DNA from 2 places in the Mesorhizobium sp. W016 genome. Region 1 is predicted to be linked to the other one. Evidence: riboswitches for the same ligand, from Rfam matches in the RefSeq annotation. Region 1 holds a riboswitch; the other holds the start of a gene.
What was found. Region 1 has a riboswitch for cobalamin ahead of ACYG9V_RS23410 (CbtB domain-containing protein). Riboswitches for the same ligand answer to the same signal wherever they lie in the genome.
Positions count from the first base shown of each region.

Region 1 (7,794 bases):
ACGCGCGAGCTGCGCGTGCGTGAGAGGATGCTGGCGGTGAAGACCAGCTGGCAGCGCTTCGGCCGCCCCGCCGGCATGTACACCGAGCTGGAAGACCGCCATGGCATCCATGGAGGCGACGTCGAGACCTCGCTGATGCTGCATTTTCGCCCGGAGTTAGTCGACATGGCCAAGGCCGACAATTTCGCCTCCAAGGTCGCCCGCGCCGAAACCGAATTTGCGCTGCTGCGCCACACCGGAACGCACGCTTTCGCCTGGATCGCTGGGGATCTCAACCCCAACGGCGTGGTCGGCGATGCCAGCATTGCCACGGCCGAGAAAGGCCGACTGACGGCGGAGCATCAGGCCGACGGCTTCATCACCCTGTTGAAGGATGTGCGCAAGGCGAAGCTTGCCGACTGGCTGGCATAGCGGGCCGCCTTAGCCGTCGATCTTCAACACGAAAGGCGTACCCTCAAAAGCATCGGCGCCGCGTCCGATCGCCTCGATCGCTTCGATCATGCGGCCTTGTCGTGAGAGAAGAGCATCCGCGACGGCGATCAACCGTGGATTGGGTGTCGCCGAGGGCGAAAGCTTCCGCAATGTCTGCGCAAGTTCGACTTCGTCACGCTTCGGGGCGAGCGCCGCCGCAATGATATAGGCCGAGGCGGTCGAGCGGCTGATGCCGGCATAGCAATGGACGACCATGGGTTTGGCGCGGTCCCATTTCCGGGCGAAATCGAGCAGATTGCGCACATGGCCTTCGCCGGGCATGGTCATGCCGTCCTGCGCCACCGCGATGTCGTGCATGACCAGATGCAGGTGGTTTTCCCTCGCGATTGAGGCCGGCCGCGTCACCTCGGTGCCGGCAGCGAGCAGCGACAGCACGCGCTCGGCGCCGCTTTTGGCCACCGTCTCCTCAAGCTTTGCCAGCGAACAGATATGGATCATGGCGCGATCTCCTTCGACCCATCGTCGCGCCGTGCGTGCCAGTCGGCAAGCGCCGATTCGAGCCGCTGCCATTCCTCCTGACTTCCAGGCAGCCCCGCGCGGAGCACCTGGGGACGCTCGGAAAAATGCCTGAGCAATATGCCGCGCTCACCGAGCGTCGAAAACAGCCCCGGTGCATCGGCAAGCCGGAGATAGCGAAACAGCGTCGTGCCGCCGGCGACAGCAACGCCAAAGCGCGAAAGCAGCGCATCGAGCCGCTCCGCATCCTGCGCCAGCCGCCGCCGCATGCCGGCCTGCCAGCCGCTGTCGGCAAGCGCGCGGATGCCGTATTCGAGCGCTGGGCCGGCGACCGCCCAAGGGCCGAATTGCGTTTCAAGCCTTTCGACCGTCGCTGCACCGGAAAGTGCGAAGCCGAGCCGCAGGCCGGCGAGCCCGAAGAACTTGCCAAACGAGCGCAGCACGACGATGCCGCCCGGCCCGACATCGCCGGCCAGGCTTTCCGCGTGCGGGCCGACATCCATGAAGGCTTCGTCGACGACCAGCAGACCGCCTATGGCGCGCAATGTCTCGGCAAGCCGAAGCAGCCTTTCCCGCGACACGACTCGCCCGTCGGGATTGTTGGGATTGACGACGATGGCAATTTCGGCTCCGGCAAGCGCCTCGAAATCGTCGACCTCCGCCACCGCATGGCCGGCAATCGCGGCGGCCCTGGCATGCTCGGCATAGGTCGGCCCGAGCACCAGCGCCTTGCCGGGGCTGACCAGCGAGGCGACGCGCGGCAGCAGGATCTGCGTGCCCGGGGCGACCGCCACATTCTCGGCCGAAGGCGCGCCATAGGCGCCGGCCGCGACCCTGGCCAGCTCACGCAGGCGCGCGGCCTCCGGCAATCGTGACAGGGCGGTGGCGGGCAGCTCGAAAAGCGGGTAGGAGTGCGGATTGATACCTGTCGAGAGATCGACGAAAGGTTGTGGCGCGTGAGGGAAGAGCGCCCTCGCCCGGCCAAGGGATCCACCGTGATCCACCACAGTAATCGCTCCATCAGAAAGCTTCATGTCGATCCTGATCGCTTTCCTGTCGCTCGCCATCGAACGCATCCTGGGTTACCCGGACTGGCTGTTCCGTGCCGTCGGCCATCCCGTCACCTGGTTCGGCAGGCTGATAGCCTTTCTCGACCTCAGGCTCAACCGCGACACTGATCCCGACGCGCTGCGTCGCCGCCGCGGCGTGCAGGCGCTGCTGGTGATCGTGCTGGTACCGGCGGCAATCGCCTTCATCGTGCAAATCCTGCTCTGGCAGCTCTTTCCTGCCGGCATGATCATCACGGCAATCCTGGCCTCGTCGCTGCTGTCGCAAAAGAGCCTTACCGAACATGTCGAGGCGGTGGCCGATTCGCTGGATACCGGCGGGCTGGCGCTCGGCCGCATTGCGGTTGCGCGCATCGTCGGCCGCGATCCAGAGAAGCTCGACCATGCCGGCGTCAGCCGCGCCGCGATCGAAAGCCTGGCCGAGAATTTTTCCGACGGTATCGTCGCGCCCGCCTTCTGGACCGGCGTTTGCGGGCTGGCCGGCGGCGTCGCCTACAAGGCCGCCAACACCGCCGATTCGATGATCGGTCACCGCACCCCGCGTCATGAAGCCTTCGGCCGGGCAGCCGCACTTTTCGACGACTGGATCAACCTGCCGGCCTCGCGGCTGACCGGCCTGCTGATCGTGCTGGCGGCCTTCGTCGTCAAGGATGCCGACCCCCGCAATGCGTGGCAGGCCATGCGTCGCGACGCCAGAAAGCACCGTTCACCCAATGCCGGCTGGCCGGAGGCGGCGATGGCTGGCGCGCTCGGCTTGGCGCTCGCCGGCCCGCGCAGCTATGGCGGCGTCATCGTCGAGGACGCCTATATGGGCGAAGGCGGCCGCCGCGAGGCCGACAGCACCGACATCCGGCGGGCGCTGAAACTTTACCAGATAGCAGACTATCTGCTGATCGCGCTGTTTGGATTGCTCTCCGCGGTCGTCATCTACCTGGATGTTTTGATCTCGCAGTAGATGCGCCGCCTGACTCACCAAGAGACACGGACTTCCTTGGCGTTTGAATCCACCGCCGCGCCAAATCTTTTGATCGCGTAACCGCCGGCGGCCACTGCCGAGGATTTCAGCACAGGCTCAATCACAAGGAAAAGCTTCTCGGCGTCTGGCCCGTACAGATAGAGGGTGCATTTGCCCTCGCCAAACTCGTCGCCATCAAATTCGCCGACATGCGCATTCGAAACAGCTTGTTCCAACCGATCCTCCAGAACTTGGACCGATTGCCGCTCTTCCGGCGCCCCGAACTGACCGCCGCTCAGAAGAAGATAGACAATTACCGCTTGTTCCAACGGTCATCTCCCGAAGTTAGACCCTCAAAACTCAATTCCCTGCTGCGCCTTAACGCCTGCGGAAAAATGGTGTTTGGTCACGCCCATCTCGGTGACGAGGTCGGCCGCCTCGACCAGCGCCGGCTTGGCATTGCGGCCGGTGACGACGACATGCAGGCCTTCGCGCCGCGCCTTCAGCGCCGCGACCACCTTGTCGAGATCGAGATAGTCGTAGCGCAGCGCAATGTTGAGCTCATCGAGGACGACAAGGCTGACAGAGGGGTCGGCGATCAGTTCCAGCGCCTTGGCCCAGGCGGCTTCGGCCGCCTTAATGTCGCGCTTCAGATCCTGCGTCTCCCAGGTGAAACCCTCGCCCATCGTGTGCCAGACGACGCGGTCGCCAAACGCCGCGAAGGCATCCTTCTCGCCGGTGTGCCATTTGCCCTTGATGAACTGGACGATTCCGACGCGCTTGCCATAGCCGAGCATGCGCAGCGCCAGCCCGAAGGCAGCCGTGGTCTTGCCCTTGCCGGGTCCGGTGTTGACGATCAGCAGCCCCTTCTCGACCGTCTTTTCCGCGACCTCGGCGTCCTGCACCGCCTTGCGCTTGGCCATCTTGGCGCGATGGCGCTCTTCGTCTTTTGTGTCGATATCGGTCATCTCATTTCACCTTGAGCGGCAGCCCCGCCACCATCAGAAGCACCATATCAGCTACGACCGCGATCTGCTGGTTGAGCCGGCCGGCGGCATCGCGGAACCGGCGTGCCAGCGCATTGTCGGGCACGATGCCTTGTCCGACTTCGTTGGAGACCACGAACCACGGTCCGCGCGGCCGCGAAAGCACATCGGCCAGCCGCCGGCACTCCCCCTCCAGATCATGATCGGCCAGCATATGATTGGTCAGCCACAGCGTCAGGCAGTCGACAAGCACCGGCTGGTTGTCCGGCAATGCCTCGAGCGCACCGGCAAGATCAAGCGGGGCGTCGATGGTCGCCCACCCCTCGCCACGGCGCGAGCGGTGCTGCGCGATGCGCTCGCGCATTTCGCCGTCATAGGCTAGCGCGGTGGCGATATAAGCCCATGGCGGCAGCAACGCCGTCGCCAAAGTTTCGGCATGCGCGCTCTTGCCGGAGCGCGCACCGCCGATGATGAAGGTCAAACTGCGATCAGGCAAAGCTGTCGCGCAGGCTGGTCGCGGTGCCGGTGAAGCGCGCGCGCACTACACCGACAACTGCGCCGAGCACCAGCCAGAACACCAGATTGGTCAGCGTCACCGCCACCACGAACTGATGATGCAGGCCCTCCGGGATCGGCGTTACGAAACTGTCAGGCTGCGGCGCGCCGACAATATGCGGGGCGACGATCAGGACGACGGCGAGCACGGTCAGGGGCGCCGACGTGCGGAAGGTGATAAGGGCAAGACCGATCGCCGTTGTCATCACCGTTGCCCACCACCAGATCTGGCGCTGCATGAGATCGGCCGCCGGCATTGCCGGCAGTTCCGGCGGCAGGCCGAGGCCCGGCGCCAGCGTGAACACGGCAAAGCCGGCCAAGCCCCAGAACACGCCCTGGCGCCAGCTGCCGATGCCGCCGGCGAACTCGGAAACCGCCACCAGGACCAGCGCGAAGCCGATGCCGGTGACGATATTGGCGACGACACTGAAGGCGAAACGCTCGAAGCCGTCGGCCGGCGCCCAGCCTTCGTCCTCCGCCGGCGCGGCTGCTTCAGCCGGTGCTGCGCTGCTCACCGCATTTTCCGCCGGCGCGGCGGTGCTCATGGCATCGGTGTCCGCAGCGTTGGCGGCGGGCGCCGCGGCATGCTGATGCTCATGGCCGCCACCAGCCTTTTCGTAGACCTCCGCCTTGAGGATCAGCGGCACGGTGGCGTAGGCCTGCATGCAGGCGAGAGCGACACCCGCCACGAGCCCTGCGATCGCCGCGATGAACACGACGTTGCGAAACAGGTTCATGATGTCAGATCCTCGTCAGTGGCAGGGAAACGCCATCGAATGGCGATAGTCGTGCGCCGCATTGTGGACCGCATCGATATGCGAGAAACCGACAACGCCGACGACGAAAATGCCCAGAAACGCGCTAAGCACGAGCTGCATGAAGCGCGACTGCGAGGAGACGGATGCGCCGAGGGAGACGGAAGCGGTATTCATATCTTGTCCTTTCGCCCTCCACCCGAGGGCATCGAAGTCAGTTCCCTGTCGCCGGCAGGTCTCCTGGCTCGCGGATCAGCGCCCTTCCCCACCTTCCCGAGGAAAAATCCTCAGTGGCTTGGAGAGGACTACCGCACACAGTTGCGGGGGCAGCCACGGCATTGGGCAACAAGTCAGCCCTCACCGCATTCCCTCTTGGTCCCTAACGGAACCGACGACATGCATGACTATAGGCTGAAACGGCCGCATCCGGCAAACCAAATTCCGCCGGCCAACAGCGCGAATGCGCCATGCGGCGTTACGGGTTCAACGCGGTGATCCGCTCGGCAACCAGCCGCTGCAGCCGCCACAGATGGCGATCGTGAATGCCGCGCTCTTCAAGGTTTTTCACCGTGTTGTAGAGATAGTCGGCGCCCGATCCCCAGTGCCCGCAGGACGTGGCCAGCCTTTCGACGATCTTGCCTTCGTCGAGCGGGCCGGAATAGGTCAGGCCGTTGCGGTTGATCACGAAGGCCAATGCCCTGAGCGGTCCGGCCTCGCTTGCAAGCTTCAGCATGCGCGGCCGGTAGCTTGTCGGCTTCAGCGTGACTTCGCGCCGGAAAAGCCGGCCCAACTGCTCGCGCCGGTTATTGTCGGTCAGCCGAAAGGCGACGCCCTTGCATTGTCCGCCACGGTCCAGCGCCATCATCAGGCCGGGGCTGACCTTGGTGCCGCGCCAGCGCGTCATGTTCATGCAAAAGGACCGATGCCAGCCGCGCGCCAGCGCAACGCGGTCCTCGACATAATCTATTTCCGGTTTCCAGATCAGCGATCCATAGCCGAACAGCCATAGCGGTTCGCTATCCGGGAGTTCGACCTGCAATTCATCCAGAAGCGCGTCATAGTCGGCTTCATCGAGATGCATCGCGTCCGGATCAGGCCCGGGGTCCCTGATCTCGCGCCAGCAGCGCGCGACCAGCTCCGGCGTAAGCGACATCTGTCGTGCGGCCACGTCCGAATCCCCCCAATTCCGAATGTCCCATGTCCACGACATGATTATGCGCCGCGCCTGCAACCGGCAATGCGGCACTCTGATTGACAAACGATTTGCCGGGGTGTCGGCTGACGCTTCATAGGAAGCCAGCCATGCATCCCAACCCGAGCGAGCGCGACCCCTATAACGGCCTGAGCCGGGCCGAACCGACGCTACCGTCATCGGCCTATTGGGATAGCGAGGCTTACCAGCGCGATCTCGAGGCCATCTGGTACAAAAGCTGGCTGCTCGTCTGCCGCGAGGCCGATCTTGCCCAGCCTTTGGCATTCAGGACATTCCGCGTCGGCACGCAGGAAATCGTCGTGCTGCGCGACGACACCGGCGAGTTGCGCGCCTTCCACAACACCTGCCGGCATCGCGGCTCGCAGCTTTGCCAGGAAAGCGAGGGCCGGCTGAAAGCGCGGCTCATCACTTGCCCCTACCATGCCTGGTCCTACTCGCTGCGCGGCGATCTCGTGCGCGTTCCCTCGAAATCGCTGCCAGATGGTTTCGACAAGGCAGATCATCCGCTCTACCGGGTGGCGCTGTCGGTGTGGCGCGGCTTTGTCTTTGTGAACCTTCAGCAGGCGACGGCCGGCTCCGCCGAGACCTCCTTCGATCCCGCATCCGGCGACCTCGCCAACTGGCCGCTGGAAACGCTGGTATCAGGCCATGTCCTGCGCAAGGTGATGAACTGCAACTGGAAAATCTTCTGGGAGAACTTCAACGAGTGCCTGCATTGCCCAGGCGTCCACAAGGACCTGTCTCGGCTGGTGCCGATATACGGCCGCGGCCTGATGAGCCGGCACGACGACCCCGACTGGGTCCGCCATGCCGACAATGACGCACCGGAGTTTTCGGGTGGCCTGCGCGCCGGCGCCGAGACCTGGTCGCGCGACGGACATGCCCATGGCCCGGTCTTCCCGGGCCTGACGCCAGCCGAGCGTGCGGCCGGACAGACCTATGCCACCAGCCTGCCCTCGATGTTCATCGTCGGCCATGTCGATTATGTCAGGACGGTGCGACTGATGCCGCTCGGTCCCGAACAGACCGAACTCACCGCCGAATGGCTGTTCGCGCCCGAGGCGCTGGCTGAGACGGACATCGACAATGTCGTCGCCTTCGGCACCCAGGTGCTGGAGGAGGATGCCGCGATCTGCGAGATCAACCAGAAAGGCCTGCGCTCCATGCGTCACGCGGCCGGCGTGCTGATGCCGGAGGAGTACGATCTGCACCGCTTCCACAAATGGGTGCGCGAGCGGCATGCAGCGCTTGAGGCAACCGCCTGATCGGCGACTAAAGCGACTTCGGCAGATAGCGCCAGGTGATAAAGCCGCAA
Region 1 is NZ_JBTTIF010000002.1:4,718,926-4,726,719, forward strand. It holds gene ACYG9V_RS23370 (creatininase family protein) at 1-411, shown strand, start outside; gene ACYG9V_RS23375 (tyrosine phosphatase family protein) at 421-930, opposite strand; gene cobD (threonine-phosphate decarboxylase CobD) at 927-1,982, opposite strand; gene cbiB (adenosylcobinamide-phosphate synthase CbiB) at 1,981-2,970, shown strand; gene ACYG9V_RS23390 (hypothetical protein) at 2,985-3,299, opposite strand; gene cobO (cob(I)yrinic acid a,c-diamide adenosyltransferase) at 3,324-3,938, opposite strand; gene cobU (bifunctional adenosylcobinamide kinase/adenosylcobinamide-phosphate guanylyltransferase) at 3,940-4,452, opposite strand; gene ACYG9V_RS23405 (CbtA family protein) at 4,445-5,248, opposite strand; gene ACYG9V_RS23410 (CbtB domain-containing protein) at 5,264-5,443, opposite strand; cobalamin riboswitch at 5,480-5,674, opposite strand; gene ACYG9V_RS23415 (gamma-glutamylcyclotransferase) at 5,742-6,434, opposite strand; gene ACYG9V_RS23420 (aromatic ring-hydroxylating oxygenase subunit alpha) at 6,569-7,744, shown strand; gene ACYG9V_RS23425 (MFS transporter) at 7,752-7,794, opposite strand, start outside.

Region 2 (7,794 bases), 3.4 Mb from region 1:
GGCCGACCCGGCCGCCTATCTGAAGGTTATCTCGGCGCTGCTGATGTCGCTGCGCGGTTCGGTCTGCCTCTATCAGGGAGAGGAGCTTGGGCTGGGCGAAGCCGAGTTGCAGTTCGAGGATCTGCAGGACCCCTACGGCATTCGCTTCTGGCCCGAATTCAAGGGCCGCGACGGCTGCCGCACGCCGATGGTGTGGGATGCAACCGCCAGCAATGCCGGCTTTTCGACGGCCAAGCCCTGGCTGCCAGTGCCGGGCAAGCATTTGTCGCAAGCGGTCAATGTTCAGCAGGGCGACGCGGCCTCGCTGCTCGAGCACTACCGGCGCTTTCTCGGTTTCCGCCGCCAGCATCCGGCCCTGGCCAAAGGCGACATCGAGTTCATCGAAAGCGAGGGCGACACCGTCGCCTTCACCCGCCGTGAGGGCAATGAGCAGATCGTCTGCGTCTTCAATCTGGCCAGCAAGCCGGCCGAGGTCGATCTCGGTGGTCAGGCGCTGCTGCCATTGGCCGGGCACGGTTTTTCGGGACAATCCGGCACAGGTTCCATCCGCCTCGGCGGCTACGGCGCCTGGTTCGGGCGCATCGACTGAGTTTTTGACGAAACTGGATTTTTTGAGGAAATCCAGGTTCTCTAGGGAAATCACTGGGAGGAAATTATGGCCGATGTCACGCTGAGACAGGTGAAGAAATCATACGGCAATCTGCACATTCTCCACGGCATCGACCTCGACATAAAATCGGGCGAGTTCATCGTCTTCGTCGGCCCGTCGGGTTGCGGCAAGTCGACCTTGCTGCGGTCCATCGCCGGGCTTGAGGAGATCACCTCCGGCGAGCTGAAGATCGCCGGCGAGGTGGTGAACGATGTGCCGCCTTCCAAGCGCGGCATCGCCATGGTGTTCCAGTCCTATGCGCTCTATCCGCACATGACCGTCTACGACAACATGGCCTTCTCGATGAAGATCGGCAAGGAAAGCAAGGCCGAGATCGACAAGCGGGTGCGGCAGGCAGCGGAGATCCTGCAGCTGACCAAATATCTCGACCGTCTGCCCAAGGCCATGTCGGGCGGCCAGCGCCAGCGCGTCGCCATCGGCCGGGCCATCGTGCGCAACCCGAAAGTGTTCCTGTTCGACGAGCCGCTGTCGAACCTCGACGCGGCGCTGCGCGTCGCCACCCGCATCGAGATCGCCAAGCTGAAGGAATTGATGCCTGCCACGACCATGATCTACGTCACCCACGATCAGGTCGAGGCGATGACGCTGGCTGACCGCATCGTCGTGCTGAAGGATGGCCATATCGAGCAGGTCGGCACGCCGATGGACCTCTACAAGAAGCCCGGCAATCTGTTCGTTGCCCAGTTCATCGGCTCGCCGGCCATGAACATCCTGCCGGCGACAATCGACAGGACGGGCAACCCGACAATCGTCAGCCATGTCGGCGGCCGCAAGGCAACGGTGCCGATCGCAACGCCGGCGTCAGCAAAGGGTGCGGCAGTCAGCTTCGGCGTGCGGCCGGAGGATCTGTCGGCCGCCACCGGCGCGGAATATCTTTTCGAGGGCGTGGTGGACTATGTCGAGCAACTCGGCGAGGTGCAGCTTGTCTATGTCGATATCGGCCGCGCTGACCTGCCGTTGGTGACCAAGCTGCCCGGCAATGTCGAGGTCAAGCGCGGGGCAAAGCTGCGACTGACCGCGGATGCCGGGGACCTGCACATCTTCGACGCCGATGGGCACTCCTTCTCGCTCAAGCCGGTGGAAGTGAAGGCGGCTTGAGATAGCTGCGTCGTACAGGCATGAAAAAAGAGCGGCGGGCCAGGCCCGCCGCTCTTTTTTTAAGCTTCGGCTGTTAGTTGTTGCCGAACCGATCCCTGTCGCTGCTCTGAGGAACGAACTTCTGTTGGTCGTTCGACGAGTTCAGCAGCTTGTAGACCGCCGAGTTGGTGCCGGTCGACGAAGTGCGGGTGGTGTCGACGGCAGCGGCCGGCTGGTTGGCGCCATTGGAGCCATAATTGTCGCTGCCGGCAAAGGCAGCGCTCGAAACAGCCAGAACGGCTGCGGTGGCAAGAACGATCTTCTTCATTTTAGTCTCCTGAATTTTTCTGATGCCGCCAGCTGCAGCGGATAAGCCCGCCGCGTGCTGGGAACCGGCTTTTAACGGCCGAAAAGGTTACGGTCGGCACCGTGGGCAGGCGCCTCCTCGGCTGGAGCCGACTTCTCAACCGAAGCCGTATGGCCACTATCGGTCGACGTAATCGCAGGCTGGTTGGCGCCGTTCGAACCGTAGTTGTCGCTGCCGGCGAAAGCGCTGCCGGAGATGGCCAAAACGGCGGCGGCAGCAAGGATGATCTTTTTCATTTCAATACTCCTGAATTTTTTGGGATCCCGAGAGCGACGGGGTAGCCGCCCTTCTTTGGTCGGGATCAGCGATTGCCGTAGAGGTCGCGGTCGGCGCCCTGAACGACAGGCTGCTTGTCAGCGTGCGCCGGCTTCTGAATGGAAGCCGTATACGAGCTGTCGACCGAGACGGCTGGCTGGTTCGCACCATTGGAACCGTAATTGTCGCTACCGGCGAAGGCGCTGCCGGTGATCGCCAAAACGGCTGCGGCAGTGAGGATGATCTTTTTCATTTTTAGTACTCCAGTTTGTCTGTCCGTCTAGCGGCGTGTCTTGGGAGGAATTCGCGTCGTTCGGACAGCTCCGATGTGGGAAAGCCATAGGCTGGTTTCCAATCACGAAGTTGTTCCGTGTGGACCACGGTCCTGCACCTTGAAATTGTGCCAGGAAGTTCCTCTATGGTCATTTATCGCATTGTTTTCAGTCGCTTATGTCGAACCGAGTGGTTCGCTCCGGTGTCGGTTTCCGGGCCGTCGTTCACACCATCCTGCACGCATTGTCAACAGAAACGAACCGTTCGGTTCGATTAGAGATTGCTAATAGTAACTTTTCGATACCGTTGAGCCCTTTTTGCCCCCGATCGGAACTGGATCCGCAGCAATTCGAAACGGCGATGATAGCGCCGCAAGACAGGATCTCAGCCCTTCGGTGGTCGGCGGGGCGTATGCCGCGCGTGTCGCGCCGCATGGATATGATGTCGCTTTCATGCCGACGTCGCGATCGCTGCCGTGATTAGATGATCGCATCTCAGGTGCCGCTTCGTGACGACGCAGCGGAGAATTGGGAAGCCGGTCAGAATCCGGCGCTGCCCCCGCAACGGTGGTGGAGTTGAAGTCGCAACGGGAGACCACTGGGCAGCAGCCTGGGAAGGTGTCGCGATGGTCCGCAAGGACAACTCCAGAGCCCGGAAACCAGCCCGAGATGCATAGACTCGACTGATCGCGGTGGGCGGTCAAGAGGTGGATAGTGCATGTCCGGCGCCGCGCCGGCCTGCGTCCGATCCTTCCTCCATCACCACCAAGTTCAGTCCTTAAACCACGAGGACAGAACTATGGATACGCGCAACGACATGCTGAGGCTCCTGAACGGCCGCAAGCAAGGCTTTTCGCTGGAACAGCCCTTCTACACCGACCCGGACTATTTCAAGCTCGACATGGAGCTTATCTGGTATCGCGACTGGCTGTTCATCGGCCATGATTGCGAACTGCCGAAGCCCGGCAGCTATATCACCGTGCAGATCGGCGATTATCCGGTGGTGCTGGTCCGCGACCAGAAGGGCAACATCAACGCCTTTCACAATTCCTGCCGCCATCGCGGCAGCCGTGTCTGCAACACTGAGAAGGGCATGGCGGCAAAGCTTGTCTGCCCCTATCACCAGTGGACCTACGAGCTTGACGGCCGGCTGCTGTTTGCCCGCCAGATGGCCGACGGTTTCGACAAGAGCCAGTTCGGCCTGAAGCCCGTCGCCTGCGAGAGCGTCGGCGGCTACATCTTCATCTGCCTGGCAAAAGAACCTGCCGACTTTGCCCCGATGCGCGCCATGATAGAGCCCTACCTCAAGCCGCACCGGCTGAATGAAGCCAAGGTCGCCTTCGAGAGCACCATCATCGAGAAGGGCAACTGGAAGCTGGTCTGGGAAAACAACCGCGAATGCTATCACTGCGCCGGCAATCATCCGGAGCTGTGCAAGACATTCCCCGAAGCGCCGACGGTGACCGGCGTGCAGGGCGCCGACAGCGATCCGGAGATGCTTGCGCACTGGGCGAAATGCGAGGCGGCGGGCCTGCCGAGCAAGTTCCGCATCGATCCGGCCGGGCAATACCGCGCCACCCGCGCGCCGCTGCTGCGCGATGCCGTCAGCTACACGATGTCCGGAAAGCGCGCGGTGACGAAGAACCTGTCCGACACTGTTGCCGCCGACCGCATCGGCACCTTGATGCACTACCACTATCCGACGACCTGGAACCACATACTGATCGACCATGCGGTCACCTTCCGGGTGCTGCCGATCAGCGCTACGCAAACCGCGGTGACGACCAAGTGGCTGGTGCACAAGGATGCGGTCGAGGGGGTCGACTACAACCTTGAGGAGCTCACCCATGTCTGGACCGAGACCAACGACCAGGACCGCCGCATCGTCGAGGAAAACGCCTTTGGCATCCTGTCTCCGGCCTATGAGCCCGGCCCCTATTCGGAGCTGCACGAGGGCGGCGTGATCCAGTTCGTCGAATGGTACGCGGCCTTTATCGGCCCGCGCCTTGCCGAAGGCGGCCGGCCGGCGCTGCGCAGCGTCGCGTGAGCTGGAGCAGGCGAAGAGGGACCAGAGGATGAATGCGATGACGGATCTTGGGCTCTATCGCCATCTCGACCAGATGGCGCCGTGGAACGATAGGCTGCAGGTGCTGGAAGTGATCGGCGTCAGCGACGAGGCGCCCGACGTCAAGACCTTCACCTTCCGCTCCGACAACCAGACCTGGTTCCGCTACAAGCCGGGCCAGTTCTTGACGCTGGAACTGCCGACACCGGACGGGCCGCTGATGCGCACCTACACGCTGTCGTCATCGCCATCGCGGCCCTTTTCGATCGCGGTGACGATCAAGGCGCAGGCCGGCAGCATCGGCACGCGCTGGATGTTCGACCATCTGGCACCCGGCTCGCATGTCAAGGCCTATGGACCGGCGGGCGACTTCTCGTTGCACAGCCACCCGGCGGCCAAATACCTGTTCATTTCGGCTGGCTCCGGCGTGACGCCGATGATGTCGATGCTGCGCTGGCTGAACGACTGCGCGCCATGGACCGATGTCGGTTTCGTCAACTGCGCGCGGCGTGCCGAAGAGATCATCTTCCGCAAGGAACTCGAACTGCTCGGCGGCCATATGCCCGGCTTGTCGCTCGGCTTCATGATCGAGGAACGTTCCAGCCGCGAAGGCTGGTACGGCCATATGGGCCGCATCGATGCGATCCGGCTGCCCTTGCTGGCTCCGGATTTCCGCGAGCGCGAAATCTTCTGCTGCGGCCCCGATCCGTTCATGCGCGCCGTGCGCGGCATGCTGGATGCCGCCGGCTTCGACATGACGAAATACCATCAGGAGAGCTTTGCCGCGCCTGTGGTGGAGGAAATTCCGGCGCCGTTTGCCTCCCCGGTCGAGGACGGCATCGCTGCACCTGTCGAAGCCGTGACGCCGATCCGCTTCTCGCTTTCGGAGGTCGACGCCGGCTGCGTCGCCGGCCAGACCGTGCTGCAGACCGCGCGCAGCTCGGGCGTGCGGATTCCCGCCGCCTGCGAGTTCGGCCTGTGCGGCACCTGCAAGGTGAAGAAGGTCTCCGGCGAAGTCGAGATGAGCCACAATGGCGGCATCCTCGACCACGAGATCGATGACGGTTTCATCCTTGCCTGCTGCTCGAAACCGTTGTCGGCGCTCGAAATCGAGGCTTGAGCCGGTCGACTTCGCCGCAACGGTCGCCGACGCAGGCGTTGTGTTCGCGGGTCTTTGTCTTGCCAAGCATAGGCCGAGTGATTTAGACGCACTTAGGAAGGGCTGGGCAGACCGTGAAGCCGGCGCATCCCTTCAGGGCGCATGGGACGGGGGACAGAGCGATGCAACAGCGGGTCTACGCGGTCGCAAGCAAGGACATCGTTTTCGAATCATTCGATGGCGAAGCCGTCGTTCTCGATCTTTCGAGCGGCAAGTATTTCGGCTTTTCCGATTCCGGCAGCCGGGTCTGGCAGGCTTTGTCGTCCGGCGTCGCCACTGAAGCACTGGTCGGAGCTGCCGCGGGCGCCGCAAAAACAAGCCTGGCCGACCTCGAAAGCTTCGTTGCCCGACTGCTCGATTTCGGGTTGCTTGCGCCAGCCGAAACACCGGCACAACCGCTTTCGGGCGAGCTGTCGGCTGCGCTTGCTGCCAGCAATGAGCCGCTCAAGGTCGATGTCCATGACGACCTTGCCGATCTCATCATTGTCGACCCGATCCATGAGGTTGAGGAACCTCTCGGCTGGCCGGCGGTGAAACAGGCATAATCGTTTCCCTAAAGCGCGTCGCGTTTGAACGGACTCAGGCGACGCGGTTTAGATCTTTGATTTTATGCATGTCGTCGTCTCAAAACCGGGGCCACCCCGAGCGACATGCATCAGGCGACCCGGCGCAATTCTGGACGCTGAACAACCAACACATGCCTTTGATCACGCTGCAAACCCTGCCGGATTATGCCCGCCATGCGCTGGCGGCCGCGGAAAGCGCCGCCGCCTTCTATCCCGTTACCGCCAGCGTGCGGTTGCCGGGACTGGAGCTGAGTGTCCACCTCGACCATGGCACGCTGGCGGAAGCCATGAGCCATGCCTTCATACCGGCCCCGGAAAATCCGTCTGCATCTGACGGCTGCCGCATTTTCGTCGCCCACCCGGGCATCGATGGCGTCCTCGCCCCGGCCACCTGGGGCCGAGGCGATTACAACCATCATGCCTTTGCCAACCGGCTGGAAGAGGCCGGATTGCGCGGCAGCTACTATCATGACCTCGACTTCTGGCAGTTCCATGATCCGCAACGCCATGTCGGGGCGCAGCTGATGATGTCGGCCGACGCCTTTCCGCCATGGGAACAAGGGGCGCCGCTGCGCGCCTTCCTGCATTGGGAATATGCGGCGCGCGGCATGCGGCTCACCCATGCCGGCACGCTGGGCATCGATGGCAAGGGCGTGTTGCTGGCGGGCTCCGGCGGTGCCGGCAAATCGGGAACGGTCGTCGCCGGCCTGCTCAATGGGCTCGATAGCGTCGGCGACGACTATGTGCTGATCGACCGGACCGAGGGGGTGACGGCCTATCCGCTGTTTGCCACGCTCAAGCAGGATCCGGAGGGCTTCAAGCGGCTGAAGCTGGAGGGTCGGCTAAAGTCGTACCAACCGCTGAACTGGCAAGGCAAGCATGCCTTTCGCATCGACGAGATCGCGCCTCGACCACCTCCTGCAAGTCTGGACATTATTGCATTGATAGTGCCCCATATCAGGGGAGGTGCGAGAAGCTCGGTCATGCCCATATCGCGCAAGGATGCCATGATCGCCTTGGCCCCGTCAGGAATCGTGCAGATGCCGGGCGAGCGGGAAGCGGGCTTTCGCTTTTTCAGCGAGCTTACCCGCGATCTGCCATGCTACCGGCTGTCGCTGGGGACCGAGCCGCGCGAGATCGCCGGCACGATTGCGGATTTCGTCCTTCGGGGCTCCGCATGAAGTTGAGCGTCATCGTGCCGGTCTGCAATCGGGAGATCTATGTCGTTTCGACGTTGCGGTCCCTGCTCAGGCAACGCGACGATGCCGATCTCGATATCATCGTTGTCGACGATGGCTCGACGGACAGCTCCGTTGAAGCAGTCCGCGCCATCATGCGGGAAGCGTCGTGCATCCGCCTGTTC
Region 2 is NZ_JBTTIF010000002.1:1,302,922-1,310,715, forward strand. It holds gene bglA (beta-galactosidase BglA) at 1-589, shown strand, start outside; gene ACYG9V_RS06845 (ABC transporter ATP-binding protein) at 656-1,768, shown strand; gene ACYG9V_RS06850 (DUF680 domain-containing protein) at 1,842-2,075, opposite strand; gene ACYG9V_RS06855 (DUF680 domain-containing protein) at 2,147-2,350, opposite strand; gene ACYG9V_RS06860 (DUF680 domain-containing protein) at 2,416-2,622, opposite strand; cobalamin riboswitch at 3,122-3,323, shown strand; gene ACYG9V_RS06865 (aromatic ring-hydroxylating oxygenase subunit alpha) at 3,441-4,688, shown strand; gene ACYG9V_RS06870 (FAD-binding oxidoreductase) at 4,726-5,826, shown strand; gene ACYG9V_RS06875 (PqqD family protein) at 5,988-6,410, shown strand; gene ACYG9V_RS06880 (serine kinase) at 6,563-7,612, shown strand; gene ACYG9V_RS06885 (glycosyltransferase family 2 protein) at 7,609-7,794, shown strand, end outside.
Region 2: another riboswitch for cobalamin. It lies ahead of ACYG9V_RS06865 (aromatic ring-hydroxylating oxygenase subunit alpha); the one in region 1 lies ahead of ACYG9V_RS23410 (CbtB domain-containing protein).